3 regions of the Stenotrophomonas sp. NPDC077659 genome follow, and region 1 is predicted to be linked to each of the others. Evidence: predicted binding sites of a transcription regulator. Region 1 holds the regulator's gene; each other region holds the start of a gene.
The links. Region 1 encodes FliA, which starts transcription of late flagellar genes. Its sites were predicted from a motif close to TAAAGTTTNNCNNNCNNNGGCCGATAA; they were not measured.
Positions count from the first base shown of each region.

Region 2: the regulator FliA is predicted to act here: its motif matches at 7,186-7,212, upstream of ACQKDV_RS06085 (methyl-accepting chemotaxis protein).
Region 3: the regulator FliA is predicted to act here: its motif matches at 2,720-2,746, upstream of ACQKDV_RS04120 (flagellin).

Region 1 is NZ_JBNNHG010000001.1:85,825-96,241, forward strand. It holds gene ACQKDV_RS00340 (M48 family metallopeptidase) at 1-283, opposite strand, end outside; gene ACQKDV_RS00345 (CPBP family intramembrane glutamic endopeptidase) at 353-1,198, opposite strand; gene gyrB (DNA topoisomerase (ATP-hydrolyzing) subunit B) at 1,264-3,723, opposite strand; gene recF (DNA replication/repair protein RecF) at 3,835-4,929, opposite strand; gene dnaN (DNA polymerase III subunit beta) at 5,806-6,906, opposite strand; partial or broken gene ACQKDV_RS00365 (helix-turn-helix domain-containing protein) at 7,182-7,478, opposite strand; partial or broken gene ACQKDV_RS00370 (MinD/ParA family ATP-binding protein) at 7,470-8,183, shown strand; gene ACQKDV_RS00375 (RNA polymerase sigma factor FliA) at 8,180-8,923, shown strand; gene cheY (chemotaxis response regulator CheY) at 8,980-9,372, shown strand; gene ACQKDV_RS00385 (protein phosphatase CheZ) at 9,372-9,977, shown strand; gene ACQKDV_RS00390 (chemotaxis protein CheA) at 9,980-10,417, shown strand, end outside.
Region 2 is NZ_JBNNHG010000026.1:12,125-22,541, forward strand. It holds gene ACQKDV_RS06030 (GlxA family transcriptional regulator) at 1-331, opposite strand, end outside; gene ACQKDV_RS06035 (heavy metal-responsive transcriptional regulator) at 514-912, shown strand; gene ACQKDV_RS06040 (heavy metal translocating P-type ATPase) at 909-3,284, shown strand; tRNA gene ACQKDV_RS06045 (tRNA-Ala) at 3,374-3,449, shown strand; tRNA gene ACQKDV_RS06050 (tRNA-Glu) at 3,495-3,570, shown strand; tRNA gene ACQKDV_RS06055 (tRNA-Ala) at 3,755-3,830, shown strand; tRNA gene ACQKDV_RS06060 (tRNA-Glu) at 3,878-3,953, shown strand; tRNA gene ACQKDV_RS06065 (tRNA-Ala) at 4,000-4,075, shown strand; tRNA gene ACQKDV_RS06070 (tRNA-Glu) at 4,122-4,197, shown strand; gene ACQKDV_RS06075 (response regulator) at 4,450-4,830, opposite strand; tRNA gene ACQKDV_RS06080 (tRNA-Leu) at 4,971-5,056, shown strand; gene ACQKDV_RS06085 (methyl-accepting chemotaxis protein) at 5,121-6,959, opposite strand; gene ACQKDV_RS06090 (hypothetical protein) at 7,288-7,563, opposite strand; gene ACQKDV_RS06095 (DUF5694 domain-containing protein) at 7,727-8,815, shown strand; gene ACQKDV_RS06100 (hypothetical protein) at 9,002-9,217, opposite strand; gene ACQKDV_RS06105 (efflux transporter outer membrane subunit) at 9,293-10,417, opposite strand, start outside.
Region 3 is NZ_JBNNHG010000015.1:28,984-39,400, reverse strand. It holds gene flgK (flagellar hook-associated protein FlgK) at 1-1,228, shown strand, start outside; gene flgL (flagellar hook-associated protein FlgL) at 1,225-2,427, shown strand; gene ACQKDV_RS04120 (flagellin) at 2,842-4,074, shown strand; gene fliD (flagellar filament capping protein FliD) at 4,515-5,930, shown strand; gene fliS (flagellar export chaperone FliS) at 6,060-6,476, shown strand; gene ACQKDV_RS04105 (hypothetical protein) at 6,473-6,766, shown strand; gene ACQKDV_RS04100 (PilZ domain-containing protein) at 6,763-7,338, shown strand; gene ACQKDV_RS04095 (response regulator) at 7,432-8,064, shown strand; gene rpoN (RNA polymerase factor sigma-54) at 8,468-9,877, shown strand; gene ACQKDV_RS04085 (response regulator) at 9,891-10,262, shown strand; gene ACQKDV_RS04080 (sigma-54 dependent transcriptional regulator) at 10,265-10,417, shown strand, end outside.

The DNA of each region.
Region 1 (10,417 bases):
GTTCGGCGTCGACAAACACCGCCGTCTCCCACCGTACGCTACGGTACTGTGCGGGCAGCTGCGCTACCAGCGCATTGACCACGCACTGCACGTAGGCATTCTGGCGGCCATCGGTGCTGATCTTTTCCTTCTGCTTGGTTTCGGCAAAGGCCTGAGCCCCCAACTGGTCAAGCTGGGCCTGCGACACGCCCCCCACCATCTGCCGGCGGCCGGTGGGTGAGGTGGTGGTCGCGCACGCCGCTGCCAGAGCGGTGATGAGCAGGGCGAGCAGCAGTGTCTTCATGGAATCCCCCGTGTTCATGCAGGCAGTGTGGACCGGGCCCGCTTAATTTTTCGTCAAGCGGCCGCGGCCTTACATTGACCCGAAAAACACCAGCGCGGCCAACGCAACGGCATTGTTCAGCCCATGGGCGATGATCGCCGCCCACAGCGTACCGGTGCGCCGGTACAGCCAGCAGAAGGCTGCGCCCATGCCACCGTAGACCAGCCACAGCTGGGCGATCTCGGCCGGGCCATTGGCGCTGGTTCCGGGAATCTCGTGGATGAGGGCGAAGGCCAGGCTGCTGAGCAGCAGGCCCAACCAGGGCCGGCCGGCCTGCCAGAGGCGTCCGAACAGCACGCGGCGGAACAGCAGCTCCTCGTAGGCGGGGGCAAGCACCACTGCAAACAGTGTCAGGAACAGCGGGAAACGCTCGACGGCCTGGTGCATCAGCGCCAGGTTGGTCGGGACCGGTTCAATTCCGATCTGCTTGGCCAGGAAGGCGATACCGTTGCTGCCGATCACGATCAGCGTGGCCACCAGCAGGGTCCAGCCCCAGGTGGAGGGGCGCCGCAGCGCCTGCGCCGAGGCCTGGCGTTCGGCCGCGCTGGCAGGCCGTCGCCAGAAATACAGCAGCAGTGCAGCGCCGCCGGTGGCGACCAGGGCCATCAGCACCTGCGCCAGCGCACCGGGGGTGCCGAACGCATCGGTCAGGCTGGCCGCATCAGGGGCGCCAGCGCCGGCCTTGGCACTGGCATAGCCGATCTGGATGCCGCGATACAGCCCCCACGCCATGCCGCTGATCAGGCTGAGGATGAACAACGTGCCCGCGCCGATGCCCACATCGATGAAGAAACCTGCCACGGGCGACCCGCGGCGCGGCGCCGCAGAGGCGGGCGGGACGGGCGGCGGAACGGAGACCGGCACGGAAGCGGACATCGATTACCTGCAATCAGAGGGCGAAGGCCGGCGCGTTTCCACGCACCGGCCACGGGCAGCGTGGATCAGATATCCAGATTGGCGACCTTCAGCGCGTTGTCTTCGATGAAGTCACGGCGCGGTTCAACGACATCGCCCATCAGGGTGCTGAAAATCTGGTCAGCGGCCACCGCGTCCTCGATGCGCACCTGCAGCAGGCGCCGGGTATCGGGATTGACCGTGGTATCCCACAGCTGCTCCGGGTTCATTTCGCCCAGGCCCTTGAAGCGCTGGATCTGGCGGCCGCGTTTTGCTTCTTCCAGCAGCCAGTTCTGCGCCTTGGCGAAGCTGTCCACTTCCACCGACTTCGCGCCGCGGCCAATGGTGGCGCCTTCGCGCACCAGGCCGTGCAGCAGGCTGGCCGCCTGGTGGATGGCGCGCAGTTCGCCGCCTTCGAAGGCCGCCAGCGGCAGCACCTGCACGTGTTCCTCGCCCATGTGGCGACGGGTCACCAGCACGGCGGCCGGACGCTCGTCATTGGGCTCCTGCAGTTCCAGGCTGAAACGTGCACTGCCGAGGCTGCCTTGGTTGAGACGCTTGGCCAGCGCGTCCAGGCCCTGGCCTTCACCGGCATTGCGCAGGTGGGCCAGGTCCATCGGTACGAAGTCGACCAGCGCTTCAAGCAGCTTGCGGTCGTAGCGGTGCGCATTGCGTTCGATCGCATCGCGCGCGCCAGCGAAGGTCAGCAGCAGCTTTTCCAGAGCGACCCCTTCGATACCGGGTTCGCCGGCGGCCGGCACCAGCACGGCGTTTTCCACCGCATTGCTGGCCAGATAGCTGTCCAGCGCCGGGTCGTCCTTCAGATACAGCTCCTGCTTGCCCTGCTTGATCTTGTACAGCGGCGGCAGGCCGATATAGACATAACCGCGCTCGATCAGCTCCGGCATCTGGCGGTAGAAGAACGTCAGCAGAAGAGTGCGGATATGGGCGCCGTCGACGTCGGCGTCGGTCATGATGATGATCTTGTGGTAACGCAGCTTGTCCGGGTTGTACTCGTCACGACCGATACCGGTACCCAGTGCGGTGATCAGCGTACCGACCTGGTCCGAAGACAGCATGCGGTCGAAGCGCGCACGTTCCACGTTGAGTATCTTGCCGCGCAGCGGCAGCACCGCCTGGTTCTTGCGGTTGCGGCCCTGCTTGGCCGAACCGCCTGCCGAGTCACCCTCGACGATGAACAGTTCTGACAGTGCCGGATCCTTTTCCTGGCAGTCGGCCAGCTTGCCCGGCAGGCCGGCGATGTCCAGCGCGCCCTTGCGGCGGGTCAGGTCGCGAGCCTTGCGCGCCGCTTCACGTGCACGCGCCGCATCGACAATCTTTCCGGCGATGGCTTTGGCTTCGTTGGGGTTTTCCTGCAGGAACTCTTCCAGGCGCGCACCGAAGGCGTTTTCCACCGCCGGCCGCACATCGGAACTGACCAGCTTTTCCTTGGTCTGGCTGGAGAAGCTCGGGTCCGGCACCTTCACCGACAGCACCGCAATCATGCCTTCGCGCATGTCATCGCCGGTCAGGTTGATCTTGGCCTGCTTGGCGATGCCGTTCTGCTCGATGTAGTTGTTGAGCACGCGGGTCAGCGCACCGCGGAAACCTGCAAGGTGGGTACCGCCGTCCTTCTGCGGAATGTTGTTGGTGAAGCAGTACATCGTCTCCTGGTAGGAGTCGGTCCACTGCAGCGCCACGTCCACCACGATGTTGTTGTGTTCGCCGGTGACCGAGATGACGTTCGGGTGCAGCGGGGTCTTCAGCTGGGCCAGATGCTCCACGAAACTGCGGATGCCGCCTTCGTAGTGGAAATCGTCGCGACGGCCTTCGCCGCGCTCATCGGCCAGCACGATCTTGACGCCGGAATTGAGGAACGACAGTTCGCGCAGGCGACGGGCCAGAATGTCGTAGTGGAATTCCACGTTGTCGTGGAAGGCCACGGTCGACGGCCAGAAGCGCACCGTGGTGCCGCGCTTGGTGGTGTCTTCCAGCTTGGCCAGTGGGGTCACGGCAGCGCCGTTGCTGAATTCCTGCTGGTAGTGGGAGCCGTTCTGGAAAACGTCCACCAGCAGCTTCTGCGACAGCGCGTTGACCACACTGACGCCCACGCCGTGCAGGCCGCCGGACACCTTGTAGCTGTTGTCGTCGAACTTGCCGCCTGCGTGCAGCACGGTCATCACGACTTCGGCTGCCGACACTTCGCGGCCCAGCTTGGCGCTCATCTGCTCATGCTTGCCGGTCGGAATACCGCGCCCGTTGTCGGACACCGATACCGAACCGTCAGCATGAATCGTCACCGCGACGTGGTCGGCATGGCCGGCGAGGGCTTCGTCGATGGAGTTGTCGACGACCTCGAACACCATGTGGTGCAGACCGGTGCCGTCATGGACGTCGCCGATGTACATGCCGGGACGCTTGCGGACAGCCTCGAGCCCTTCCAGGGCGGTGATGCTGTTGGCGTCGTAGTTGCCGTTGTTTGCCGGGGTGTTCTGTTCGTCGGTCATTGCGCTTGCCGTAGGCTCCGCAGATCGGTCACCGCACGAGGCGATGCGCCGGGTAAGAAGGGGTGCAACCTGAATTATACCAGCCGGGCCTTGCTGGCCCTGATGTAGCCACTATGGCACAGCCATGATCTGTGCATGTTCCACGTGGAACCGGGCGATGTCGGTGAGGTCCACCAACGCCGCCGGGGTTTCAGTCGCCGTAACGAAGATCTGCGCCGGACCGGCCAGGAGCCGCTCCAGAACTCGGGCCTGATGAGTGCGGTCCAGTTCCGATGCCAGGTCGTCCAGCGCGATGACCGGCCACTGACCGCGCTGTTCAGCGTAGTCCTCGGCCTGCGCCAGCAGGCAGGCGAGGGCGGTCAGCTTGGCCTGGCCTCGGGAAAGGGCATCCCGGCCGGGGATGCTGTGGAAAACCACACTCCAATCGGCCCGGTGCGGGCCTACCGAGGTGTAGCCAGCCTGGCGGTCGCGTTCGCGGGCCAGCAGCAGGGCATCAGCGAGCGGAAGTTCGTGTCGCCGCCACCCGGGGCTGAGATCCAGGCCCTGGATACCCAGCTGCGGTGCCAGGTCCGCTGCCAGGGCGATGGCCCGTTCCTGCAGCCGTTCAAGGTAGTGCTGCCGGCGGCTGGTCAGCGGCTCGCCGGCCTCGGCCAGCTCGTGGTCCCAGGTATCCAGCATCCGCGAGGTCCCTCCCTGTTTCAACAGCGCATTGCGTTGCTTGAGGGCTCGGGAATACCGGCGCCACAGAGAAAAAAAGTCTGGTTCCACGTGGAACAGGCCCCAATCGAGGAAACGACGGCGCGGCTCGCCCCCACCGCTGACGAGGGCATGGCTGCCCGGTTCAAATGTCACCACCGCCAACGCCGCACAGAGATTGCCAAGCTGGGCAACGTCTTCGCCATCCAGACGACCCTTCCAGTCCTGCCCGCTATGGCGAAGGCCCGCCTTGCGACGATGCGGAGGATGATCGGCGCGCTGTTCCTCCCATTCCACAAAGATTTCCAACGCTTCCTGGCCCTGGCGGACCAGGCCATCGCGCACCCGACCACGGAAACTACGGCCATAGGCCATCAGGTGCAGCGCCTCGAGCACGCTGGTCTTGCCTGCGCCATTGTCACCGGTCAGCAGGTTCAATCCCGGCTGGGGCGACAGTTCCACGGCACTGAAGCGGCGCAGTTGGTTCAAGGCAAGGCGGCGGATCAGCATGGGACGCAGGGGACCATCCGCGCAGGGCGGTAGCAAGGCAGGGAATCCATCAGCTTACTGCATCGGTCAAGACCACCGCCGGTGGCGCCGTTGTGCCGGCCAGTGCGGTAGGACGATCCATTGACAGGCAGTTCCGCATGGAAAGTGCAGCCATCTTGTCACCCCGGCAGTCAGTCCTGGGGCGCATGAATTCGTTCAATTCTGCGTACCTCAGCAGGGCCCTCGCCCGCAGAATTCAACGAATCCGCGGCACTGCCGACCGCGCCCGCCACGCCGCTGACTCCCATCAGTTTCCCTCCGCTGCGGTTTCCTTGAAATCTGCCAGGCCGGGCAGCGGAGCGTTCCACAGATTTGAAGGAATTCATGTCGCTCGTTCCACGCTATCCACAGCGGGTCTGTATGACTTATGCACAAGGGAGGGGCAATCTGTGGATAAAAAACGCCCTTTCAGCAGCCCGGAAAATTATCCACAGCTTCCCCCCCAGCCCCAAGGGCCTCTATACAGGGGGTTTCATGCCTATAAACCGTATTTAAATCAATAAGATAACCATGTTTTCCACGAATTCTGGCCCTACCATCACCACCAAGCTTTTGATTTATACCCAGATTTAAAAGCTAGGGCGGGGCGCATATACCAGAAATCAGGGCTGTGGATAGCAGCGTCAGCAGGACCCAGGTCCCGTTGATGAGAGGATTGGCGAATCGGCGAAGCCACCCACCGGGCTGGAGCAGACGACGCTTCCCCCCCCGACCGACCGGACAACCTGGAACATTCCCACAGAAATAGCATCACCCGCATCAATGCTCCACGTGGAACAAAAAAAAACGCCCGGATAAGCCGGGCGTCTTCGTGTTTCACGTGGAACAGCGCAAACGTCAGAGACGCAGCGGCATGACCACGTGGCGCGACTTCTCGCTGCTGGACTCACGCACCAGCGCCGAGGAGTTGGAGTCGCGCAGCTGGATGATCACTTCCTCGTCGCGCAGGGCGGAGAGGGCATCCAGCAGGTAGTTCACGTTGAAGCCGATGGCGAGATCGCTGACCGTGGTGTCGGCTTCGATCTCTTCCTGGGCTTCTTCCTGCTCCGGGTTGTGCGCGCTGATCTTCAGGTTGCCCGGAGAGACTTCCACGCGGATACCGCGGTACTTCTCGTTGGACAGGATCGCGGCGCGCTGCAGCGAGGCACGCAGTGCTTCGCGATCAACCTTCACTTCGCGGTCGGCGCCAATCGGGATCACCGCCTCGTAGTCCGGGAAACGGCCGTCGATCAGCTTCGAGGTGAAGGTGACATCGTCGCGCTTGACGCGGACGTGGCTGCGGCCGACTTCCAGCTCGATCTCGCGATCGCCGCTTTCCAGCAGGCGCTGCAGTTCGGTCACGCCCTTGCGCGGCACGATGATCTGGCGCTTGGAACCGCTGGGCTTGGCCAGGTCGGTTTCACAAAGGGCCAGGCGGTGGCCGTCGGTGGCGACGGTACGCAGGGCATCACCGCGCAGATCGAACAGCAGACCGTTGAGGTAGTAGCGCACGTCCTGCTGGGCCATCGCGAAAGCGGTGCGTTCGATCAGCTCCTTCAAGGTCGCTTCGCCGATGGCTACGCGCTCGGTGGCCTCCACTTCGTCCACCGACGGGAAGTCGTTGGACGGCAGCGTTGCAAGGGTGAAGCGGCTGCGACCTGCCTGCACGGTGATCTTGTCACCGGTCTGCGAGACGGTAATCCGGCTGCCGTCGGGCAGGGCGCGGATGATCTCGAACAGCTTGCGGGCGGGAATGGTGGTTTCGCCGTCCTGGGCGTCTTCAACCGCGATCCGCGACACCATCTCCACTTCCAGGTCGGTACCGGTCAGCGACAGCTGGCCGTTCTGCACCTGGACCAGGAAATTGGCCAGAACCGGAAGGGTCTGGCGGCGTTCGACCACGTTGACGACCTGTGCCAACGGCTTGAGAAAGGCTTCGCGCTGCAGTGTGAAACGCATGTGGTTCCGTGCCCCTATGCTTTAAAAAATGTGGAATAAATCAAAAGCTTGGTGGTGCTGGTAGAGACAGAATCGCTGGAAAACAATGCTAAGTATTTGTAATGTAAAGAGTTTTCAGCCTCGAAACCCTCTGCATTACTGTCCGTCAGGGGGTGGGGAAAGCTGTGGATAAATTCGACGCGTTTGCCGACGCCAATTTTATCCACAACTCATCCCGCGCTTGCTACCGGATTCTGCACCGTTTTGTGCGATGACGCCTCATCAGCGTCCGTGCATCATTCGCTCAGCTTCCGGATCAGCTTGTCCCAGTCCTCGCGGAGCTTGCCGTCGGTCTCCATCAGGGTGCGGATCTGGCGGCAGGCATGCAGCACCGTGGTGTGATCGCGACCGGCAAAGGCATCGCCGATCTCAGGCAGGCTGTGCTCGGTCAGTTCCTTGGTCAGGGCCATGGCGACCTGGCGTGGGCGGGCCAGCGAGCGGGTCCGGCGCTTGGACAGCAGATCCTTGATCTGCAGCCCGTAATAGTCGGCAACGGTTTTCTGGATGTTGGGAATGCTGATCGCCTGCTGCTGGACGCCGACCTGGGCCTGGCCAACATCGACGTCATCCTCGGCCTGAACCCCACCTTCACCCTGGCCGACCTGGTGGCCGGCCGCTGCAGCCTGGAAGACGTGATCATCGAGGGCCCCAACGGCGTGCTGGTGGTCCCGGCCGCCTCCGGCCGCCGGCACATGGCCGAACTGGCCCCGGCCGAGCATGTCGGCCTGGTCAACGTGTTCTCCGAACTGGAACGCGAGCTGGACATCATGGTGGTGGATACCGCTGCCGGCATCACCGATGGCGTGCTGACCTTCTGCCAAGCCGCACAGGACACGGTGGTGGTGGTCTGCGATGAACCGGCCTCGATCACCGACGCCTATGCGCTGATCAAGGTACTGTCGCGCGAACGCGGCGTGGACCGCATCCAGGTGGTGGCCAACATGGTGCGCGACCCCAACGAGGGCCGCGTACTGTATGAAAAGCTGAGCCGGGTCTGCGAGAAATTCCTCGCCGATGTCTCGCTGAACTACCTCGGCTGCGTGCCGCAGGACGACTGGCTGCGCCTGTCGGTGCAGCGCCAGCAGCCGGTGGTCAAAGCCTACCCGTCCAGCCCGGCCGCGCTGGCGATCACCGAGATCGCCCGCCGCACCGCCCGCTGGCAGGCGCCCACCGAACCGCGCGGCGGCGTCGAATTCTTCCTCGAACGCATCCTCAAGCAGCGTGGGGTGACCGCATGAAAGGCGCAGCCCAGTACAAGGAAGTCCAGCGCTCGACCGCGACCGACGTCATCACCCAGCACTCGGACCTGGTGCGGCGCATCGCCCACCACCTGGCCGCGCGCCTGCCGGCCAGCGTGGAGGTGGACGACCTGATCCAGGCCGGCATGATGGGCCTGATCGAAGCCTCGCGCAGCTACGACGCCGACCAGGGGGCCTCGTTCGAGACCTACGCTTCGATCCGCATCCGTGGCTCGATGATCGATGAGATCCGGCGTGGCGACTGGGTACCGCGCTCGGTGCACCGCCGGGCCCGCGATGCTGCGGCCACCATCCGTCGCCTGGAGCAGAGCAGCGGACGGGCCGCCAGCGCCACCGAAGTGGCTGCGGCCATGGACATGCCCCTGCCCGAATACCTGCGCCTGATGGAGGACGCCTCGCGCGGGCAGGTGCTGAGCCTGGAATCACGCATCGAGGACCAGGGCGAGCTGGACACCGTGGCCCAGGGTGGCCCAACCCCGCAGCAGGTGCTGGAACGTGGCGAATTCGGCCGCGAGCTGGGCAAGGCCATCGGCCTGCTGCCCGAGCGCGAACAGCTGGTGCTTTCGCTCTATTACGAGCAGGAGCTGAACCTGAAGGAGATCGGCGCGGTGCTCGGCGTGAGCGAATCGCGGGTCTGCCAGATCCACGGCCAGGCCGTGCTGCGCCTGCGCGGCCGCCTGAAAACCTTCGAGGCCGCCGACGCGGGCCTTGAAGAATGACATGAACGAGTCGGCTGCCCCCGGCCCCTCGGAATGAACACCAAAGGAACTCTGCTTTGAACAAGAACATGCGCATCCTGATCGTTGACGACTTCTCGACCATGCGTCGCATCGTCAAGAACCTGCTGGGCGATCTGGGCTTCACCAATACCGCCGAAGCCGAGGACGGGCATGCCGCGCTGTCGATGCTGCAGAGCCAGCCGTTCGATTTCGTCGTCACTGACTGGAACATGCCAGTGATGACCGGCATCGAGCTGCTCAAGGCCATCCGTTCCGATGCCAAGCTGAAGACCCTGCCGGTGCTGATGGTGACCGCCGAAGCCAAGCGCGAGCAGATCATCGAAGCGGCCCAGAGCGGCGTCAACGGCTACATCATCAAGCCGTTCACCGCCCAGACCCTGGAAGAAAAGCTGGGCAAGATCTTCGAACGCCTGGCGGCCAGCGCCTGATGGATACCCCGGCCGACAGAAGCGCCCTCGCCCTGCGCCTGCAGGAAGCCCTGGATGCCCTGGAGTCAGGCGACGAGACCGCCTGGCGCCAGCGCATCGACAGCCTGGTGGCCGCGCGCACCCAGCCGATGATGAGCGGCCTTTCGCGGCTGGCGCGCGAGCTGGGCCAGGCGCTCGGCGAGCTGCCCACCGTGCCCGACGAGGCCGGCGAGCTGGACGATGCCTGCGCGCGCCTGGACCACGTGGTGGCAATGACCGAACAGGCCACCCACCGTACCCTGGACCTGGCCGAGGAATGCCGGGCCCTGACCGAACAGCTGCGCGCCGATGGCCTGCGGCCGGGCCAGGACGTGCAGCTGGAGCGCATCCGCCACAACCTGACCGAGATCGCGCTGACCCAGAGCTATCAGGACCTGACGGGCCAGATCATCCGTCGCGTGGTCGGCATCGTCCGCCGCGTGCACGAAGGCTTCGGCGCACTTGGGCTGCCGCCGGAACAGCATCGCACCGACCCGGAACTGGCCGGGCCGGCACTGAAGGGGCTGGACCGCCACGCGGTCTCGCAGAACGACGCCGACGACCTCCTGTCGGATCTGGGGCTGTAAGCATGAGCGCTGTTGCCGACGACATCACTGCCGATTTCATCATCGAGGCCCAGGAAATCCTGGATCGCCTGGGCGAACAGCTGGTGTCGCTGGAACAGGCACCGCAGGACAATGACCAGCTCAACGCGGTCTTCCGTGGTTACCACACGCTGAAGGGCGGCGCGGGTTTCCTCGGCATCACCGCCATGGTCGAGCTGTGCCACGCCGCCGAAGAAGCGCTGGGCGCGGCCCGTGCCGGCCAGGCCGTGCTGCAGTCCGGTCATTTCGATGCTGCCCAGCAATCGCTGGATTACCTGCAGTCGATGCTCGATGCGGTGTCGTCCGGCACTGAGCCGGGCTATGCGCCGCCGGACCTGATTGCCCAGTTCGAGGTGCACGGCGGGGCCGCGCCCGCACCGAGCGCCGCCGCAGCGCCTGCCGCCACGGGCAGCGACCTGATC
Region 2 (10,417 bases), on a different contig from region 1:
GGCTGCCGCCGTCATAGTGCGCACGCAGCCAATCCAGCAGCACTTCCTCGGCCCGCACCGACACACCTGGGCTGACCTGGCTCGGCAGAGCGATCACGGCCGGAATGGCTGCATCCAGCATTTCCGCACCGGCGATCCGGTTCACGCCCCGGTTGCTGGCCGGAACGATCCAGCGGGTCACCAGGACGCGGGCATTCGCGCGCCGCTGCTGCTGGGCAAGACGGTTGGCCACATGTGCCATTTCGGCCAGCACCGAGGCCGCCGACGGGTCTCCTCCCGGGTACTCCACCACGGCAACCTCGACGAACCCCTCGTTCTTCAGTCCCTCCACGCTCCCCTCCTCCATTCGTTCAGGCCGCCGAGCGGCCGGTTCTGGCGAAGGGTAGGAAGTGGCCCAACGGTAGGGCTATGAAGAAAGTTGCAAAGTGAGCTGAATAGGCAGAATCAACAAAGCCTTGACTCTTGACTAAACTCCAGGGTTGACAATGACCCCCTGTTTTCGAGGAGTCCGCCATGAACATTGGAGAGCTGGCCCGCCAGGCCGGGGTGCCGATCGACACCGTCCGCTATTACGAACGCCAGCAGTTGCTGCCCACCGCTGCACGCTCGGCCGGCGGCTACCGCATATTCGGCGAGCAGGATCTGCGCCGCCTGCGCTTCATCCGGCGGTCCAAGGCGCTGGGCTTCAGCCTGGAAGAGATTTCCGAACTGCTGGCGTTGAGCGACCTCCATCAGCAGGACATGGGCAGCGTGCGCGAGACGGCGCAGGCGCGGCTGGCCGACATCGAGCAGCGGATGGCCGAGCTGCAGCGGATGCACACCGCGCTGTCACAGCTGGTGGACGCCTGTCCGGGTCATGGCGCGCTGGACCAGTGCCCCATCCTCTCTGCCCTGACCGAGGACAACGCATGAACAGCGCGCATTCCCCGGAAGGTCACGCTCACAGCCAGGCCGCCGCAGCCGGCGGCTGCTGCGGCGGCGCGAAAAAGACCTCGGCTACGGTGAAGGATCTGGTCTGTGGCATGGACGTGGACCCGGCCCGTACCGCACACCATGCCCGGCACCAGGGTCAGGACTACTACTTCTGCAGTGGCGGCTGCCGGCAGAAGTTCGTTGCCGACCCGCAGCGCTACCTCGATCCGTCGTCCCATGTCGCGCCCGAAGTACCTGCGGGCACCCTGTACACCTGCCCGATGGACCCTGAAATCGTGCAGGACGGCCCAGGCATCTGCCCGATCTGCGGCATGGCGCTGGAACCGATGATGCCCAGCCTGGATGAAGGCGAGAATCCGGAACTGACCGACTTCCGCCGCCGCTTCTGGATCTCGCTGCCACTGAGCCTGGCGACGATGGCGTTGGCGATGCTGGCAATGACGCCGCTGCTGCACGCGCTGTCCCCCAGCGTGCGGGTGTGGATCGAAGGCGCGCTGGCCACGCCCGTAGTGCTCTGGGCCGGCTGGCCGTTCCTCCAGCGCTGGGCGCAGTCGATCCGCAATCGCAGCCCCAACATGTGGACGCTGATCGGCACCGGCGTCATCGCCGCCTACGGTTACAGCCTGGTGGCCACGCTGGCACCGGGCCTGTTCCCGCCCTCGTTCCAGCAGCATGGCCAGGTCGGCGTCTATTTCGAAGCAGCGGCGGTGATCATCTCGCTCACCCTGCTCGGCCAGCTGATGGAACTGCGGGCACGGGCCAGAACCTCCGCCGCGATCAAGGCATTGCTGGGCCTGGCACCGAAGACTGCACGACGCATTGAAGCCGATGGCAGCGAGCAGGATGTCGAACTGGCGCAGGTGAAGGCCGGCGACCGCCTGCGCGTGCGTCCCGGCGAGAAGGTGCCGGTGGACGGTCGCGTGCTGGAAGGCCGCTCAACGGTGGACGAATCGATGCTGACCGGCGAGCCGGTTCCAGTGACCAAGCAGGCCGGTGACAGTGTGATCGGCGCAACCCTCAATGGTTCCGGTGCGCTGGTGATCCAAGCCGAGCGTGTGGGCGAGGACAGCATGCTGGCGCAGATCGTGCAACTGGTGGCGCAGGCGCAACGTTCGCGCGCACCGATGCAGCGCATGGCAGACCGTGTGGCGTACTGGTTCGTGCTTGCAGTGCTGGCCGTGGCTGCACTGACGCTGCTGGGCTGGGGCCTGTTCGGCCCTGCGCCCTCGTGGACGCATGGCGTGCTCAGCGCGGTGGCCGTGCTGATCATCGCCTGCCCGTGTGCGCTGGGGCTGGCCACGCCGATGTCGATCATGGTCGCCACCGGCCGCGCCGCGCAGCACGGCGTGCTGTTCCGCGACGCCGAGGCCATCGAGTCCTTGCGCAAGGTCGATACGCTGGTGATCGACAAGACCGGCACACTCACCGAAGGCCGGCCGGCGTTCGATACAGTGCATGCCGCCACCGGCTTCGACGACACCCAGGTGCTGCAGTGGGCCGCCAGCCTCGACCAGGGCAGCGAACATCCCCTGGCCGAAGCCATCGTCACCGCTGCGCGCAGCCGCGGATTGCCGCTGCTCGCGGTCGAGGCGTTCGATTCGATCACCGGGCTGGGCGTGCGTGGCCGTGTGGAGGGCCGCGCGATGTGGCTGGGCAACACTGCTTTGATGTCCGGGCAATCGGTGCCGGTGGCCGCACTGCAGGAACACGCCGATGCCCTGCGCCGTCGCGGTGCCAGCGTGATGTACCTGGCGGTGGATGGGCAACTGGCCGGGCTGCTGTCGGTGGCCGATCCGATCAAGGCGACTACGGCCGACGCCATCGCCGCACTGCACCGTGACGGCCTGCGCATCATCATGGCCACCGGCGATGGCCTGCTGACTGCGCAGGCGGTGGCATCCGCCCTGGGGCTGGACGAGGTGCATGGTGAAACCCGGCCGGCCGACAAGGCCACACTGGTGCAGCAGTTGCAGGCACAGGGCCATGTCGTGGCGATGGCCGGTGATGGCATCAACGATGCACCTGCCCTGGCCAGCGCCGATGTCGGCATCGCCATGGGCACCGGCACCGACGTGGCGATATCCAGTGCACAGGTAACGCTGGTGAAGGGCGATCTGCGCGGGATCCTGCGTGCGCGCCAGTTGTCGCGTGCCGCCGTGCGAAACATGCGGCAGAACCTTGGCTTCGCCTTCCTCTACAACGGGCTGGGCATTCCGGTCGCGGCCGGCGTGCTGGTGCCGTGGGGCATTTCGCTTTCTCCGATGCTGGCGGCGGTGGCGATGAGCCTGAGCTCGGTATCGGTCATCAGCAACGCGCTGCGCCTGCGCGCGCAGCGGCTGCCGGACAGCTGACAACGGCATCGCAAGGGACGTGAAGAAAACTGCAACAAAGGCTTGCCAACCCCGGGGGGTACAGCTATTATTTCGCTCCTCAGCGACGTGGGGCCATAGCTCAGCTGGGAGAGCGCCTGCATGGCATGCAGGAGGTCAGCGGTTCGATCCCGCTTGGCTCCACCATTCGGCATTAGGCCGTCGAAGATCTACAACTTGAAGTTTTCCTGCGTCCCCATCGTCTAGAGGCCTAGGACATCACCCTTTCACGGTGGCGACCGGGGTTCGAATCCCCGTGGGGACGCCAATTCATCACGAACAACAAGGACCCGGCCGATTACCGGGTCTTTTTTGTTCACCGCCTACCGAGGTTCAGGTTGTGGCGTTGTGGTTTCCCCTGCCCTCGCGGCTTGAGTGAAGCGCGACGAAAAAGCGAAAAAAAAGCTTCCACAAAAGTGAACACGTTGGTAAGATAGGCGGCTCGGCAACACGGGGCCATAGCTCAGCTGGGAGAGCGCCTGCATGGCATGCAGGAGGTCAGCGGTTCGATCCCGCTTGGCTCCACCACTTCGACATCAGGCCGTCGAAGTTCTACAACTTGAAGTTTTTCGTGCGTCCCCATCGTCTAGAGGCCTAGGACATCACCCTTTCACGGTGGCGACCGGGGTTCGAATCCCCGTGGGGACGCCAGTTTCAGAACGGACCCTGCTCCCGGCAGGATCATCCGGAGTTTCATGGGGCCATAGCTCAGCTGGGAGAGCGCCTGCATGGCATGCAGGAGGTCAGCGGTTCGATCCCGCTTGGCTCCACCACTTCGACATCAGGCCGTCGAAGATCTACAACTTGAAGTTTTCGTGCGTCCCCATCGTCTAGAGGCCTAGGACATCACCCTTTCACGGTGGCGACCGGGGTTCGAATCCCCGTGGGGACGCCAATTCTTGAAGACCCTGGCCTCGGCCGGGGTTTTTCTTTGCCTGCCGTTCGGACTACGACACCCACGCATGGCGTGGATCTACCGGGGCACTCCGGATACTGCAGTAGATCCACGCCATGCGTGGATGAATGTCTCACCGCCCTTGGCGTCAAAACCGCCGGTATCCAGCTGGCCACGCAGTACGCCATCCTCGATGACCGTGAGCACCTGCGTTACACCTTCGAGGAGGCCAACTGGGCGTGCGGTGTGCGGTCACACCCGCGTAGTGGAATGACCGACGGCACGCAACAACGCCCGCGACAGATCCACCGACAGATAGGGCTTGACCAGCAGCACGCCGGCCCGCATTGATGCGGGCACCTGCTCGGCGGTCATGCCGGTGGCCAGCACGAAAGGAATTCCACGGGCAGCGAGCACAGCGGCTACGGGCTCGCTGGTCTCATTGCGGGCCAACCGGTAATCCAGCAGGGCCACGTCCGGCGAGGTGTCCTGCAGCAGACGCAATGCCTCGGCGACCGTCGCGACCAGACCGACGACCACGGCACCGGCCTGTACCAACTGCATCTGCAACAGGGCCGCGCTCATCTCGTCGTTTTCGACCACCAGCACCCGCAGGTCCTGCAACGCAGTCATGGGCCATCGCTCCTGCATGTGTCAAGCCGATCCAGTATAGCCGTCACGCCGCCATTACCGACAAAAAGAAGGGGTTTCGGCCCCGGCACAGGAGTGCCTCTATGAAGGACCGCCAGCCTCGGTTACACTACCCCGCTGCTGCCGGTGTGGCGGAATGGTATACGCAGCTGACTCAAAATCAGCCGGGGGTGACCCCATGAAGGTTCGAGTCCTTTCACCGGCACCATCGCGTCAGAGGCCAGGTCATCGACTTGGCCTTCTGCGTATTCCGAGGGTCATCTTCACGCGCTTCAGGGTACCACCCGCAGCATCGGTGCCGGCGGTATGCCCGCACTGCCCTGCCCCGCATCCACCCGGAACCCGGCCACGGTCTGCAGCAGCTGCGCGGACTGTTCTTCCATGCTGCGCGCCGCCGCCGAAGCTTCCTCCACCAGCGCCGCATTCTGCTGCGTACCCTGGTCGATCAGGTCCACGGCCTGGTTCATCTGCTGGATGTCGTCGCTCTGCTGCTGCGCCGCCGAGCTGATCTGCGCCATCAGTTCGCTCACCCGCCGTACGTCGCGCACGATCTCGTCCATGGTGCGCCCGGCGCTCTCCACCTGCGCGGTGCCGGCGCCGACATTGGCCACCGACTCATCGATCAACTGCTTGATCTCCTTGGCCGCGCTGGCCGAGCGCTGCGACAATTCGCGGATCTCGGTGGCGACCACCGCGAATCCTCGTCCATGCTCGCCGGCACGTGCCGCCTCCACCGCCGCATTGAGCGCCAGGATGTTGGTCTGGAAGGCGATGCCGTCGATCACCCCGATGATGTCGACGATGCGCCGCGAAGACGCGTTGATCACCGCCATGGTCGACACCACCTCGTGCACCACGCTGCCGCCGCGGGTAGCGACATCGGACGCGCCACCGGCCAGTTCACTGGCCTGGCGTGCGTGGGTGGCGGTGCGCTGCACGGCATCGGCCAGGCCCTTCATCGACACCGCCGTTTCTTCCAGTGAAGCGGCCTGCTGCTCGGTGCGCTGCGACAGATCGCTGTTACCCTGCGCGATCTCGCTGGCACCCACCGCAATGGTGTCCGCGGCGAACTTGATCTGACCCAGAATTCCGGCCATTGCCTGGACCAGCGCATTGACGCCCTGGCACAGCTCAGCGATCGGACCATGCTTGCCGGTCATGTCGACGAGGTGGGTCAGGTCGCCCTGCTTGGCTGCCGCAACCACCTCGCGTGTCTGCGCCACAGCGCGCTGCGTTGCCTGGTGCTCATGCACCTGGGCGGTGATGTCGGTGGCGTACTTGACCACCTTGAACGGCCGACCGTTCATGTCCAGGATCGGGTTGTACGATGCTTGGATCCACACCTCGCGCCCCCCCTTGCCCAAGCGCCGGTACTGAGCGGCGTCATACTCGCCCCGGCCAAGCTTCTCCCAGAACTGGCGATATTCAGCGCTTTCCCGATGACCCGGCTCGACGAACAGCGCATGATGCCGGCCCTGCACCTCTTCCAGCGTGTAACCGGTCACTGCCAGGAAGTTGGCATTGGCCGACAGGATGCGCCCGTCGAGACTGAACTCGATCACGGCCTGCGACTTGTCGATGGCAGCCAGCTGGCCGGCTGAATCTGCCGCCTGCAGTTTCTGCGCGGTGATGTCGGTTGCGAACTTCACCACCTTGTACGGCCGCCCCTGGTGGTCGAGCACCGGGTTGTAGGAAGCCTGGATCCAGAATTCACGCCCGCCCTTGCCAAAGCGCCGGTACCGGCCGGCGTCGAACTCGCCACGCGCCAGCCGGGCCCAGAAATCACGGTACTCCGGGCTGCGGGCATGCTCGGGATCGACAAACATGGCATGGCACTTCCCCTGGATTTCATCCAGCCGATAGCCCACCACCTGCAGGAAGTTGTCGTTGGCCTGCAGGATGGTGCCGTCGAGCGCGAACTCGATGACCGCCTGCACGCGATGCAGGGCGGCCACCTGTGCGGCCAGCTCATCCTGCCGGCGGTCCTGTGCTGACGCCTCGGCGGTGGTGCGCTGCGCGCCCAGAGCGCCCAGCAACAGGCGCCGCGGAGAGAAACGGGAATGCGATTCGACCGGTGTCTTCTCACCCGCCGTGAAGCCTGGCATCAGCATGATCTGGTCCTCGAAGTCCAATAAGGTGCAATCCGGCGGGCGAATACCCGGCGGGGCCATCAATTGCCTGGACTTGCAGACGCACGGGGCGGCGTCCTCGATCTCCTGCGCGTAAAGCTGGGCACTGCGAACTGCGTAACCATTCGTCGATACACACAGCGCAGGCCGTCCATCGGGGACAGCCGGGGGTCCTGCTACGGGAGGACAGGAGCCAGACCCAGTCAGGTTATCGGCCGGTTCATGGCCAGCTTTAGCACGCTCTGCCGAATCCCTTTCTTCGCCCAGCATCCCTGCCTGGCATCGACCTGGCAGGCAGGCCCCCGGGGGATCAGCGTTGCCGCCACATCAGCCAGCGCAGCACGGCAACCGCCAGCACCGCCGGCAGATAGCCCAGGCTGCCCACCCACACCAGCAGCGCCGCGGTCACCCAGTTCCCGCCTCCACCCAGGATCCATGGGGTGCTCTGCAGCACCTGCAGCGCCACCGGCAACAGCAGCCCCGGGGAAAACCGCAGCAGCTGCCAGCGCCAGCCCGCCGGGCCGATGAAACCAATGATCGCCCCCAGCAGCGCGGCGAGGATCACGATGGGAAGTGCAGCATCCATGGCAGTGCTCGATTCAACGATCAGTGACCATTGTGGACCACCGCGGCAGATGCAGCGATGCGTGTTACGCCGGAAGGGTTGCAATGACCTACGACGCATCCCATCGCAGGCGAGTGCATCCACCATGGTCGTATCTGGAAACCGACCATTACCGGGAAAGACCATGATGCAGCGTAGTGTGTGCGTTCTGTTGCTGGGCCTGTGCAGCAGCGTTGCCAGTGCGGCCGACGCGCCGTATCGCCCCGCCTTCCATCCCGACCAGCACAAGGGTCCGCCAGCGGGACGCGTGAACGAGGTACTGGTACTGGGCGGTCCACACCTTTCAGGCCTGCCTGGAACCTTCAAGCCCGAGCAACTGGAACCGTTGCTGGCCCGCCTGCAGGCCTGGAAGCCAACGGCGATCGCCGTAGAGAACGTGCCGGGGTTGCAGTGCGACTTCATGCGCCGCTACCCCAGCCGGTACGCCGACAGCACCGCCGACTACTGCGTCGATACCTCTGCGGCCATGGCGGCCACAGGTATGGACGTGCCCACCGCAAACGCAGAAATGGACCGCCTGCTTGCCGCGTGGCCGGGTAACCCGACCCCGGCGCAGCGCCGGCGTCTGGCAGCCGTGTGCCTGGCTGCAGGCGAACACGGCTCGGCGCTGGTGCAGTGGCTGCGCCTTCCGGTAGAGGAGCGCCGCGCTGCTGACAGCCTCAGCCCCGAACTGGTGCAGTTCCTCCAAGCGCGCAGGGTACGCAAGGACGAAGTGGCCCTGGTCGCCGCCGAACTGGCTGCCCGCCTGGGGCTGGAGCGGCTGTGGCCGGTGGATGACCACAGCGCCGACGCGCCCACACCGCAGGCACAACAGGACGCCGCCGCGAAGGCGATCGGCCGCGCGTGGGACAACCCGGCCGGAAAGATCCGCCATGCCACCTATGAGCGCCTGTACGCCAACGTCGACACGCCCGACGGATTGATGGCGATCTACCGCAACGACAACGATCCTGCGATGGTCAAGCTCGTGTATGACAATGACTTCGGCGCCGCATTCGTCGAACCGTCGGCAGAAGGCTTCGGCCGCAACTATCTGGGCTACTGGGAAACCCGCAACCTGCGCATGGTCGCCAACATCCGCGACGTGCTGGGCCAGCACCCGGGTACGCGGATGCTGGCCATTGTGGGTGCCTCGCACAAAGGCTACTACGAGGCGTATCTGGACCAGATGCATGATGTGCAACTGGTGGATGCGGAACCCATCCTGCGCTGACGCAGCGCCATGCGCAACCGATCTGGAGCCCTGTAGAGCCGAGCCATGCTCGGCTGATTTCCATCAGAATCATTCGAGCATGGCTCGACTCTGCAATTGCCGAGCAGTCGAGCAAGCCCGACGCTACAAAGCGGCCAGCCGAGCATGGCTCGGCTCTACAACCGCGTCAGTCGAGCAAGCTCGACGCTACCGGTTGCGCCACAGCGCAGCGCTGGCGACGACGATCCAGCCCAGCGTGGCCAACAGCACCACCGTCACGCCCCACTGCAGCACCGGCACCAGCGATTGCGCCAGCGGGTCGATGCGCAGCTGTTCCAGACGCAGCCCTCCGGCCAGTGCCAGCAACCAGCCGATGCAGGCCGGTGCATAGGCGCCGGCGATATGAGTGATCCAACAGCGCATGGCAACTTCCTGCTGAGATGGCGACGGGGCGATTGTTCCGCCCCGCCCTCTCACAGGCTGAGACCGCGTCCGACGCTACCGCGTCCAGCCACCCCCAAGGGCCGCCATCAGCGCCGCGCTGGCCTGCAGCTGGCGGCTCTGGATGTCCTGCAGGCCCAGCTGGGCCTGGCGCGCGTCGGTCTGCGCGCTCACCACATCCAGATAGCTCACCGCACCACCGGCATAGCGGTCGCGTGCGATCTGCTCGGCACGTCGCGCCGCCTGCACCGCGTCATCTTCGTGCCCACGCTGCGCCTCCAGCTGCCGCAGGAGGGTCAACTGGTCCTCCACCTGGCGGATCGCCGCCAGCACGGTGGCGCGGTACTGCGCGGACGCGGCATCGAACTCGGCATAGGCCTGCGCCTTGGCGGCCTTGCGGCGACCGCCATCGAACACCGGCAACGCGGCCAGCGGGCCGAGCGCCCAGTAGCGGTTGCCCACATCGAACACCGAAGCGCTGCCCGAGGTCTGCCCACCCAGCAGCCCGGTCAAGCTGAGCTGCGGGAACCAGGCGGCGCGGGCCACGCCAATGCCAGCATTGGCGGCGAACACCCGCCGCTCGGCAGCAGCGATATCCGGCCGCTGCCGCAGCAGGTTGCTGGGCAGGTCCGCAGGCACCAGCGGCAAGGTCGGCAGGGTGACGCCGGTCAGCGTAAACCCGCTGGCCGGCGCGCCCACCAGTTCGGCGATGGCATGCCGCAGCAGTGCATGTCGTGCATCCAGCGCATCCAGATCGGCCTGCGCACTGGCCAACTGGTGGCGGGCGCGCGCCACGTCCAGTTCCGAGGCGATCTCGCCGCGGAACCGGTCCTCGGTCAGCGCCAGCGCCTGCCGGTAGTCATCAATGCTGTCGCGCAGGATCACCTGCTGGGCCTCGGCGCCACGCAGCTGCAGGTACAGCCCGGCAAGCTGCTGCGACAGGCTCAGCCGCGCGGCGGCCAGGTCATCACCACTGGCATCGGCCCGCGCCGATGCGGCAGCCGCGGCATTGCGCAGCCGGCCCCACAGGTCCAGGTCGAACAACAGCGAGAAGGTCGCGCTGTTGCTGTCATAGATCGCAGGCTGGGTCGCGCTGCGCAGCGGCTTGTCGTCGGACTGGCGCTGGCGCGCCGGCCCGGCACTGAAACCCACCTGTGGCACACGCGTCGAAGCCACTTCGCC
Region 3 (10,417 bases), on a different contig from region 1:
CGGCTTCATGAATGTCTACACCGCCGGCGGCAACGCGCTGGTGGTGGGCACCACCGCCTCCAAGGTGACCACGGTTGCCGATCCTTACCAGCCTGAGCGCCTGCAGCTGGCCCTGCAGACCCAGGGCAGCACCATCACCCTGACCTCCAAGGCCGTGGGTGGCCAGATGGGGGGGCTGATGGAGTTCCGCGATACCGTGTTGAGCCCGGCACAGGCCGAGCTTGGCAAGATGGCCGTCGGCCTGGCCGAATCGTTCAACAGCAGCCACCGCGATGGCGTGGACCTTTACGGCCAGATGGGCGGTGACTTCTTCAACCTGGGCAACCCGCGCGTCACCGGCAACACGGACAACACCGGCACCGCCACGATCACCGCCAGCTACGGCGATCTGTCCAAGCTGGACGCGCAGAACATCATGCTGAAGTACGACGGCACCCAATGGCAGGCCAGCCGCGCCGATACAGGTGCCAGCGTGACGCTGACCGGCACCGGCACTGCCACCGATCCGCTGGTGATCAGCGGCGTCGAACTGGTGGTGGGCGGAGCGCCTGCAACCAATGACCGCTTCCTGCTGCAGCCCACTGCCGGCGTTGCTGGCAGCCTGAGCGTGGCGATCACCGATCCCTCGCGGATTGCCGCGGCGGCCGCCATAAAGGGCGCTGCAGCACTGGCCAACACCGGCACCGGCAAGCTCAGCGGCGTAACGGTTACCGATGCCAGCAATGCCAATCTGCGCAATCCGGCCGCGATCGTGTTCACCTCGGCCACCACCTACACCATCGATGGCGGCGCACCGCAGACCTATACCGCCGGGCAGACCATCAGCGCCAATGGCTGGAGCTTCGTGCTGGACGGTGCCCCCAAGACCGGCGATACCTTCAACATCACCCCTACGCCGGCGGGCTCCTCGGACAACAGCAACGCGATCGCGCTGTCCAAGGTGGAAGACGCCAAGGCCTTCAACAACGGCACCGTCACCCTTAACGGCGCCCTCGGCGGCCTGACCACGCAGGTCGGTGCCGCCGCACGTTCGGCCGAGTACTCGCTCAGTGCGCAACAGGTCATCACCGACCAGGCGCAGTCTGCGCGCGACTCCATTTCCGGCGTGAACCTGGATGAGGAAGCGGCCGACATGCTGCGCCTGCAGCAGGCCTACCAGGCCGCTTCGCAGCTGATCTCCACCGCCGACACCATGTTCCAGACCATTTTGCGGGCGGCAAGCCGATGAACAACCGCATTTCCACCGGGATGATGTTCTCCCAGTCGATGTCGCTGATGATGGCCAAGCAGGCCAAGCTGAACCACCTGGAGCAGCAGATCGCTACCGGAAGCAAGATCGTCACCGCCAAGGACGACCCGGTGAATGCAGGTGCCGCCGTGGGCCTGGACCGCACGTTGGCGTCTCTGGAACGCATGAAACTCAACGCCAACAACGTGCAGAACCGTTTGGGCGTGCAGGAGAACACGCTTGCCCAGGTTGGCGACATGATGGGGCGAATCAACGAATTGACCATCTACGCCAACAATCCGGCGCTGGCGGCGGCGGACAAGCAGTCCATGGTGACCGAAATCAAGGCGATCCGGGACAACCTGCTGTCGCTGGCCAATGCCAGCGATGGCACCGGCCGCTATCTGTTTGGCGGCACCAATGACAGCAACCCGCCGTTCTCACAGGTGGGTGGCGCCGTGGTCTACAGCGGTGACCAGACCCAGCGACAGGTCGAAGTGGGCCCGGACACCTACGTGCGCGACGCCCTGCCCGGCAGCGAGATCTTCCTGCGCATCTCCACCGGCGATGGTTTTGTGGACGGCGCTCCGGCCGCTGGGAACACCGGCACCGGTGTGCTGACCAACATCACCCGCGACGGAACCGACACCTGGAACGGCGAAGCCTTCAGCGTGCGCTTCACCGCGCACGACAGCTACGAGGTTCTTGACGCCGGTGGTACGGTGGTCAGCAACGGCACAATGAAGACTGGCGATGATCTGGTGGTCAACGGCGTGCGCCTTCATATCGACGGCGCTCCAGCAGGGGGTGACAGCTTCTCGGTCACGCCGTCCAGCAGCCGCGACATCTTCGGCACGCTGGACTCGCTGATCGGTGCCCTGGAGGGCGACACCGGCACCCCGCAGCAGCTGGCCGTGCAGCAGAATGCACTGCAGAGCAGCCTGCGCGACGTGGCCCGTGCGGCAGAGAGGATGATCGACGCACGCGCTGCAGGCGGCGCACAGCTGAAGACCCTGGACAATGCCGCCGACATGCGTGAATCGAACGGCGTGACCCTGAAGACGACGCTGTCTTCGATGCGCGACCTTGACTATGCCGACGCGCTCAGCCAGTACCAGCTGGAGAATACGGCCCTGCAGGCCGCACAGACCCTGTTTGCACAGATGCAGCAGATGTCGCTGTTCAACAAGATCGGCTGAGCCGACGGGGGCCATCCCCCCTCCAACCTGCCGCACCCGAAGGCCGCGATGCCCTGCATCGCGGCCTTTTTCGTGCTCGTTCCATAGATCATCCAGTTAGGTAGCGCCGGGCCATGCCCGGCGAAGCGTCATCATCGTTCAGCTTCGCCAACAATCGCCGATATCCCTCCTGACGCCGGCCGGGCAGTCCCCGGCCCCCCTTTCCAGAGCCTACCCGCTCCCATTCCACGCGCGGAAAATCCCGGAAAGGCAGCCTCCAGCGAAGAATTGCAGCTTCAGCGAAATTCCCGCCTAAAGGTTGTTGACAAAGCGCCGTTATTCATTTGGCAACGGCGAAGCACACAGCCAAATAAAAAAATCAGGCGGCGCTTCGTTTCATTCACCAACGGGTTCCATATAAGAGGAGACGACCCCATGGCACAGGTAATCAACACCAATACGATGTCGCTCAACGCTCAGCGCAACCTGAGCACCAGCGGCAGCTCGCTGGCCACCACCATCCAGCGCCTCTCGTCCGGCCTGCGCATCAACAGCGCGAAGGACGACGCGGCCGGCCTGGCGATCTCGGAGCGCTTCAGCACCCAGATCCGCGGCCTGGACGTGGCCATCCGCAATGCCAATGACGGCATTTCGCTGGCGCAGGTCGCCGAAGGTTCGCTGAGCGAGGTCGGCAACAACCTGCAGCGTATCCGTGAGCTGGCCGTGCAGGCTTCCAACGCCACCAACTCCACCAGCGACCGCAAGGCGCTGCAGGCTGAAGTCACCCAGCTGATCAGCGAAATCGACCGCGTCGCCAAGCAGAGCGACTTCAATGGCACCAAGCTGCTGGACGGTTCCTTCACCAGCCAGCTGTTCCAGGTGGGCGCCAATGCAGGCCAGGCGATTGCCATCAACAGCGTGGTCGATGCCAAGGCCAACTCGCTGGGCGCTGCAAGCTTCCTGAATGCCGGCAACATCACCTTCACCGCCGCTGATATGCAAACCGCTCAGGGCACCCTGACCGGCATGAAGATTGGCGACATCGAGCTCGGCGAGATCAAGTTCGATTACACGCCGCGCGCCGATGCCGCTACCGCGGAACCGGCGGTGGACAACGCGAACATGGATCGCGCCGCCAAGGCCGTCGCTGCAGCAATCAACAGCAAGCTCGGAGAAACCGGATTGTATGCCCAGAATGCCACGAACGCCGATGGCACTGCGATTACGGGTCAGATCGCATTGACTGCCGTGAAGGCAGATGGTCTCGCCGCAGACATAACCGTCACCAAGCCTGCAGACACGGCTGGCGACCCGGCGGTACCAATGAACACCGTTGCCACTTCGGCAGGTCCGGTGCATGTGGAAGACATCAAGATCGACACGGTTGCAGGTGCCCAGCAGGCCCTCTCGATCGTCGACAAGGCGCTGGAGTCGGTCAACAGCGTGCGCGCCGACCTCGGCGCCATCCAGAACCGCTTCACCTCGGTGGTCGCCAACCTGCAGACCTCCTCGGAAAACTTGTCTGCCTCGCGCAGCCGGATCCGCGATACCGACTTCGCCAAGGAAACCGCAGAGCTGACCCGCACCCAGATCCTGCAGCAGGCCGGTACGGCCATGCTGGCCCAGGCCAACCAGGTGCCGCAGAACGTGCTCAGCCTGCTGCGCTGATCCACGGCAGGAACGCGCCGCTGCCGCCGGTCAAGACCGGTGGTAGCGGCAACCGAGATGAAAGCTGCACCTCAGACGCGGGCGATGCCCGGCCCGGGTTCAACCCCGAAACGGATTGGCATCGCCCGCTCCTGCGGAACTCTCTTTCAGCGCTGTACCTTTGACTGTACGTACCGGGTGGCTTCGTCTCCCTCCGATTGTCAGTAGCCTGATCCCTCCCCTGCTTTTGGGGGAGGTTTTTTTGCAGACCCCTGGCAGCCCGCGGTGAACCTACCCGCAACCTGCCCAAACCCTCCTGCAACCCGCGTGCCAGAATCGGCTCCAAGCCAGTGGCACGGCACATGCATCAACGTAGTCCTCAAGACCCAGCGGCGCAGGCCGCTATTTCCGTTGACACGGGCCGCCGCATGCCGGCCACCCCGGCTACCAGGAGAATTAACGTGGCAGACTTTGGATACGGTGGCATTGGCTCGGGCCTGGATATTTCCGGCATGGTCAGCCAGCTGGTCGCGGCCGACCGCAAGCCGGCCGACAACGCACTGAACCTGCAGCAATCCAAGGCAAAGCTGCAGCTTTCGTCGGTCGGCACGATCACTGCCGCGTTCGACAAGCTGAAGACCTCGCTGACGGCCCTGAAGGCGTCCACCGCCTTCGATACGCGCACGGTCACGGCAAGCAAGGGCGGCACCAACAATACCGACGAAATCCTGACGGCATCGGTCGCACTGTACGACCTGGGCACCACCAAGGTCGCCGCGTCCAATGGCACCCACAAGATCGACGTGCAACAGTTGGCGACCGCGCACAAGCTGATTGCCGACACATCGGTTCCCAAGACGCAGACTTTTACCGCCGGAACCTTGACGCTGACCGTCGGCACCGGCGATGCCGCCAAGACCATGAACATCCAGGTCGAAGCCGGTGACACGCTGAGCACGGTCCGCAACAAGATCGACGCCGCTGGCCGCAAGGAGGGCGTACAGGCCACCCTGATAAGCTCGGGTGACAACCAGTACCTGTCCATCGCCCAGGAAAAGACCGGCGCAGCCAACGCCATCAAGCTGGAGTACGCCGGCAGTGATCCAGGCCTGACCTCGCTGGTGGGCAGCCTGAAGGAAAACACGCCGGCGTCCGACGCGAAGATCACCATCGATGGTGTGGAGGTTGTCAGCGCCAGCAACACCGTGGCCGACGCGGTGCCGGGCCTGACCCTGAACCTGAAGATGACCGGCCAAAGCACGGTGACCATCAGCACCGACACCTCTGCGGCCACCAAGGTGATGCAGGACTTCGTGACCGCCTACAACGCGGCGCTGGCGGCCATCAATACCGAAACCAAATACGACACCGAGAACAAGGAAGCCTCGTCGCTGACCGGCGATGCGCAGATGCGTGGTGCAATGAGCCAGCTGCGGGCGCAGATGGGCGGCATCCTCAAGGATCTTGCGGCCGAGGGGCTGGACCCCAAGGTTCTGGGTCTGCAGACCCGGGGCTACCCGAACGCTGACGGCAGCCTGGTACTGGACACCACCAAGTTCGCTGCTGCACTTTCCAGCCAGCCGGAGAAAATCCGCCAAGCCATCACAGGCGATACCGGCGGCGCCGGCAAGCTGTACACGATGGTCGACAGCTATGTCAGCACTACCGTCGGCAAGGAAGGCGCCTTCGTGGCCCGCACCAAGGGCCTGAACAAGACCCTCACCGATATCGACAAGCGTCGTGCCGATCTGGATACGCGCATGGAAGGCGTGGCGGAGCGCTACAAGAAACAGTTCCTGGCGTTGGACACGCTGATGGGCAAGCTGCAGCAGAGCAGCAGCGCGCTGAGCCAGCAGTTGGCACAGCTGAGCAGGTGATCATGCGCGTACAAGGCTCAAGTTTAGCCGCGTACGCACCGATAACACTTGCAACCGCAATCACCGCAGTGCCGCCGGCGCGGGTCCTGACGACCCGGCGGCGGCACGTCGCGCAAGGGAGAATCACGAATGTACGGTTCCAGCCGTCAATACGCCGAGCAGTACCGCCAGGTAGGTGTGACCAGTGCGGTCGCCGACGCCGATCCGCACAAGCTGGTGGCCCTGCTGCTGTCGGGTGCGCTGGAGCGCGTGCGCCGCGCGATGGCCTTCATGGAGCGCAGCGACCATGCAGGCAAGGGCAAGTCCATCGGCGAAGCCTGCGCCATCGTCGGCCACCTCAACGGATCGCTCGACCATGAGGCCGGCGGCGAAATCGCAGGCAACCTGTCGGCGCTGTACGACTACGTGCTGCAGCGGCTGACCGAGGCCAACCTGCACAACGACCGCACTGCGCTGGACGAATCACTGCAACTGCTGACCGAAATTGACAGCGCTTGGAATGCCATTCCGCACGAACAGCGCCGTCCGGCGGCGGTGCCACTGTGAGCCTGCATACGCTTCACGCCCAGCTTGACGCCTTCGAGAAGGCGCTGGGTGAAGCCGCGTTCGATCAGGCAAGCAGCCTGCTGGACAGTCACGACCACGTCCTGCACGACCTGCTCAGCACCCCGCTGACGGGTACTGATCGTGCCCCGCTCGCCGCACTGCTGGACCGCCAGCAGAGCCTGCTGGGCCTTCTGCGGCAACGCCGAGATGCGGTTGCGGTGCAGATGCGTGATGGCCAGCGCTCCCTTCGCGCCGCCCATGCGTACCTGAAGGCAGAATCGCTGGCATGACCCTGCCGACCACGTCGCTGCACCACCCGGCCGAGAGCGAGCTGTTCGATGAGACGCTCAGCTGCGAACTGGCCCTGCCGGCCGAGTTCCAGGCCGGCAGCGTTGCCGGCCGCACCAGCAGTGCCGAAGGCCTGCTGCGCAGCCTGGCACTGGTGGAAGACAGCCGCGGGGACGAGCATGAGGAACGCAGTGAAGCCAGCCTGCAGATCCAGCGCCTTGAAGCCAAGCTCGACCTGACCATGGTGCTGCTGGGCCGCCTGGTGCGCCAGCAGGGGCAGGAGCTGACCCTGCGCCCGGTGCGCTGGTCACGCCGCGGCATCCGCCTGCAGCTGGGCCCGCGCAGTGGCGCCCTGCCCGGCCAGGCCGGCGTGGTCCGCCTGCAGCCCAGCGACTGGCTGCCCGACAATATCGAACTGCCGGTGGAGGTGGTTGCCGAAGCCGCCGATGGCGGTGGCGGCCACTTCCTGTGGCTGCGCTTCCATCGCCTCGGCGATGGCCTGGAAATGGCCATGGAACGCCACTTGTTCCGTTTGCATCGGCGACAGATTGCCGAAGCGCGGCGAGCGCGCTGAACCCTGCCATCCGGAAGCGGGACGGACGGCCCTTGGCGCACCCGTTCAGCTAAGTTAAGGTGGTCTCCCCCTTCACGGACCAGCTGCGTGCCTGTGCGAGTTCTCATCGTCGACGATCACACCTTGGTCCGCGCCGGCCTGGCGCGGCTGCTGCAGGGGTTTGCCGATGTCCAGCTCGTCGCCGAGGCCAGCAACGCCGAACAGGCGCTGCAGATGGCCCTGCAGCACGCTCCCGACGTGGTCCTGATGGACCTGTCCCTGCCTGGCCGTACCGGCCTGGAAGCGCTGAGCGACATCCGCCTGCGCGCGCCGGGCACCCGCATCGTGATGATGACCATGCACGACGACGCCGCCCACGTGCGTGATGCACTGGACCGTGGCGCGGTCGGTTTCGTGGTCAAGGACGCCGCGCCGCAGGAGCTGGAACTGGCCCTTCGCGCCGCGCATGCCGGCCAGGTGTTCCTGAGCCCGCAGATATCGGCCAAGATGCTGGCGCCCATGCTGGGCCGCGAGAAGCCTACCGGCATTGCTGCACTGTCGCCGCGCCAGCGCGAGATCCTCCGCCGCATCGGCAAGGGCGAGAGCAACAAGGAAATCGCCGCCGACCTGGGCATCAGCGTGAAGACGGTGGAGACCCACCGCGCCCGCATGATGGAGTCGCTGGGTTGCCGCCGCGCCAACGATCTGCTGCTGCTGGCCGCACGGCACCAGCACGAGCTGGAATGACCGGTTGCGGGGCAGTAGCCCCGGTAGAGTCGACTGTCAGTCGACTGCTCTTTGTCTCCGCCATTGAAAGACGCGCGCTTCGCGCGGTAGTCGACTGACAGTCGACTCTACACCGCCGTCCGCCGTGCGCCACATACAGAGCGCAGAGGCGCCGGAATGCCGTCACCCCGACATCCCCTGACGGGATAGCGTACGCTGCCACGCTCCTGAAGCGTGGCCCGCCCGACCAAAATCAACGACTTGGCTCCAGGGATCGTCAAATTCCCGCTGCGTTGTAGGGAATATCCCTACAGTCTGTCGGGAGCGCCACCAGCGCACTCAGGAACCCCCCGATTCCGCCTGCACGGGATCAAAAGCAAGATGTGTTCCACAAGGCGTCGGGGAGCGGCGCCGGGGAACTGAAATGAAGGCTGCACTTTCGACCCAGCTGGGCCAGACACTTCACCTCACCCCTCAGCTGCTGCAGTCCATCCGGCTGCTGCAGCTGGACGGCCTGCATCTGGAACAGGAAATCCAGCGGCTGCTGGATTCCAACCCGCTGCTGGAGATCGAGGAGGTGGATGCACCGGCCACCGACGCCACTGACGCCAGCACCACCACCCTCGAAACGGCAGCCTTCGATGAGCTGCCCGAGGCATCGATGTGGGACGTGGCCGGCACCAGCTGGCAGGACGGTGACGACGACCGCATGGCGCGCATCGCCGCTGGCGAATCCAGTGACCCGCAGCTGCGCGTCCTGCAGCGCCTGGCACTGGACCTGGACGAGCGCGAACTGGCCGTGGCCGCCTTCTGGCTGGAACACTGCGACGAAGCGGGCTACCTGCAGGCCCCTCTCGACCAGCTGCAGCTGCTGGCCAGCGCCCAGTTCGATATCGACGGCACCGCTGTCGAAGCCATCCGCCAGCAGCTGCTGCACGGCGAACCGGCCGGCATGGCTGCGCAGGACCTGCGCGAAGGCCTGCTGGCGCAGCTGTACAGCCTGCACGGCGCGGTACCGGCCCGGCATCTGGCCGCGCGCATCCTGGAAGGCGCGCTGGACGCCCTGGCCGCACATGACTACCCCGCACTGGCCCGGCAGCACGACGCCGAAGTGGACGATGTGCGGGAGGCCGTGCGCCTGATCCTGTCGCTGCAGCCGCGGCCGGGCGACAGCCTGCTGCCCGAGCGCAACACCGTGGTGGTGCCGGACGTGGTCGCCTGGCATGCCGATGGACAATGGAAAGTGGCGCTGAACCCGGCCACCAGCCGCCGCGTGTCGATCAACAGTCAGTACGAACAGGCGCTGGCTGACACCAACGAGGCCGCGCCGGCCCTGCGCGAGATGCTGCAGGAAGCGCGCTGGTTCAGCCGCGGCCTGTCGATGCGCTATGACACGCTGCTGCGCACCGCGCGGGTGATCGTCGAGCGCCAGGCGGCGTTCCTGGTGCGCGGCGAGGAAGCCATGGCGCCGCTGACCCTGAAGGAAGTGGCCGAGGCAATCGGCATGCACGAATCCACGGTGTCACGCATCACCACCGGCAAGTTCCTGCAGACCCCGCGCGGCACCTTTGAACTGAAGCACTTCTTCGCCGTGCGCCTGGAAGGCGCCAGCGTGTCCGGCCAGGCGGTCAAGGCCATGGTCCGCCGCCTGATCGAAGCCGAACCGGCCGGTCGCCCGCTGGCCGACGAGGCCATTGCCGGCCTGCTGTCTCGCCAAGGGGTGAACATTGCCCGCCGAACCGTCGCAAAATACCGCGAACAACTGGATATCGCCCCGGCCCGTGAACGGCGCCGGCTCAGCGCCAGGCAACCACAGCTGGCCCGCGTGGGCTGAAAAGGTGTTGGACATGAACAAGCTCACCGTTCTGCTCGTCGATGACCATGAGGGTTTCATCAACGCGGCGATGCGTCACTTCCGCAAGATCGACTGGCTGCAGATCGTCGGCAGCGCCGGCAATGGCCTGGAGGCCATCGAACGATCCGAATCGCTGCGGCCCCAGGTTGTGCTGATGGATCTGGCGATGCCGGAAATGGGTGGCCTGCAGGCGACCCGCCTGATCAAGTCGCAGGACGACGCACCCTACATCGTCATTGCCAGCCATTTCGACGACGTCGAGCACCGCGAACATGCGCTGCGCGCCGGCGCCGACAATTTCGTCAGCAAGCTGTCGTACATCCAGGAAGTCATGCCGATCCTGGAAGGCCTCAGGGAGGATTGACCGTGAGCGAATCGCGCATCCTTGTGCTGGACAACGACGCCGTGCGTGCCGAGCGCACCGTTGCCCTGCTGGAATTCATGGATTTCAACCCGCGCTGGGTCTCCGACGCGGCCGACTTCGACCTGGGCCGCCAGCGCCAGAACGACTGGATGGCG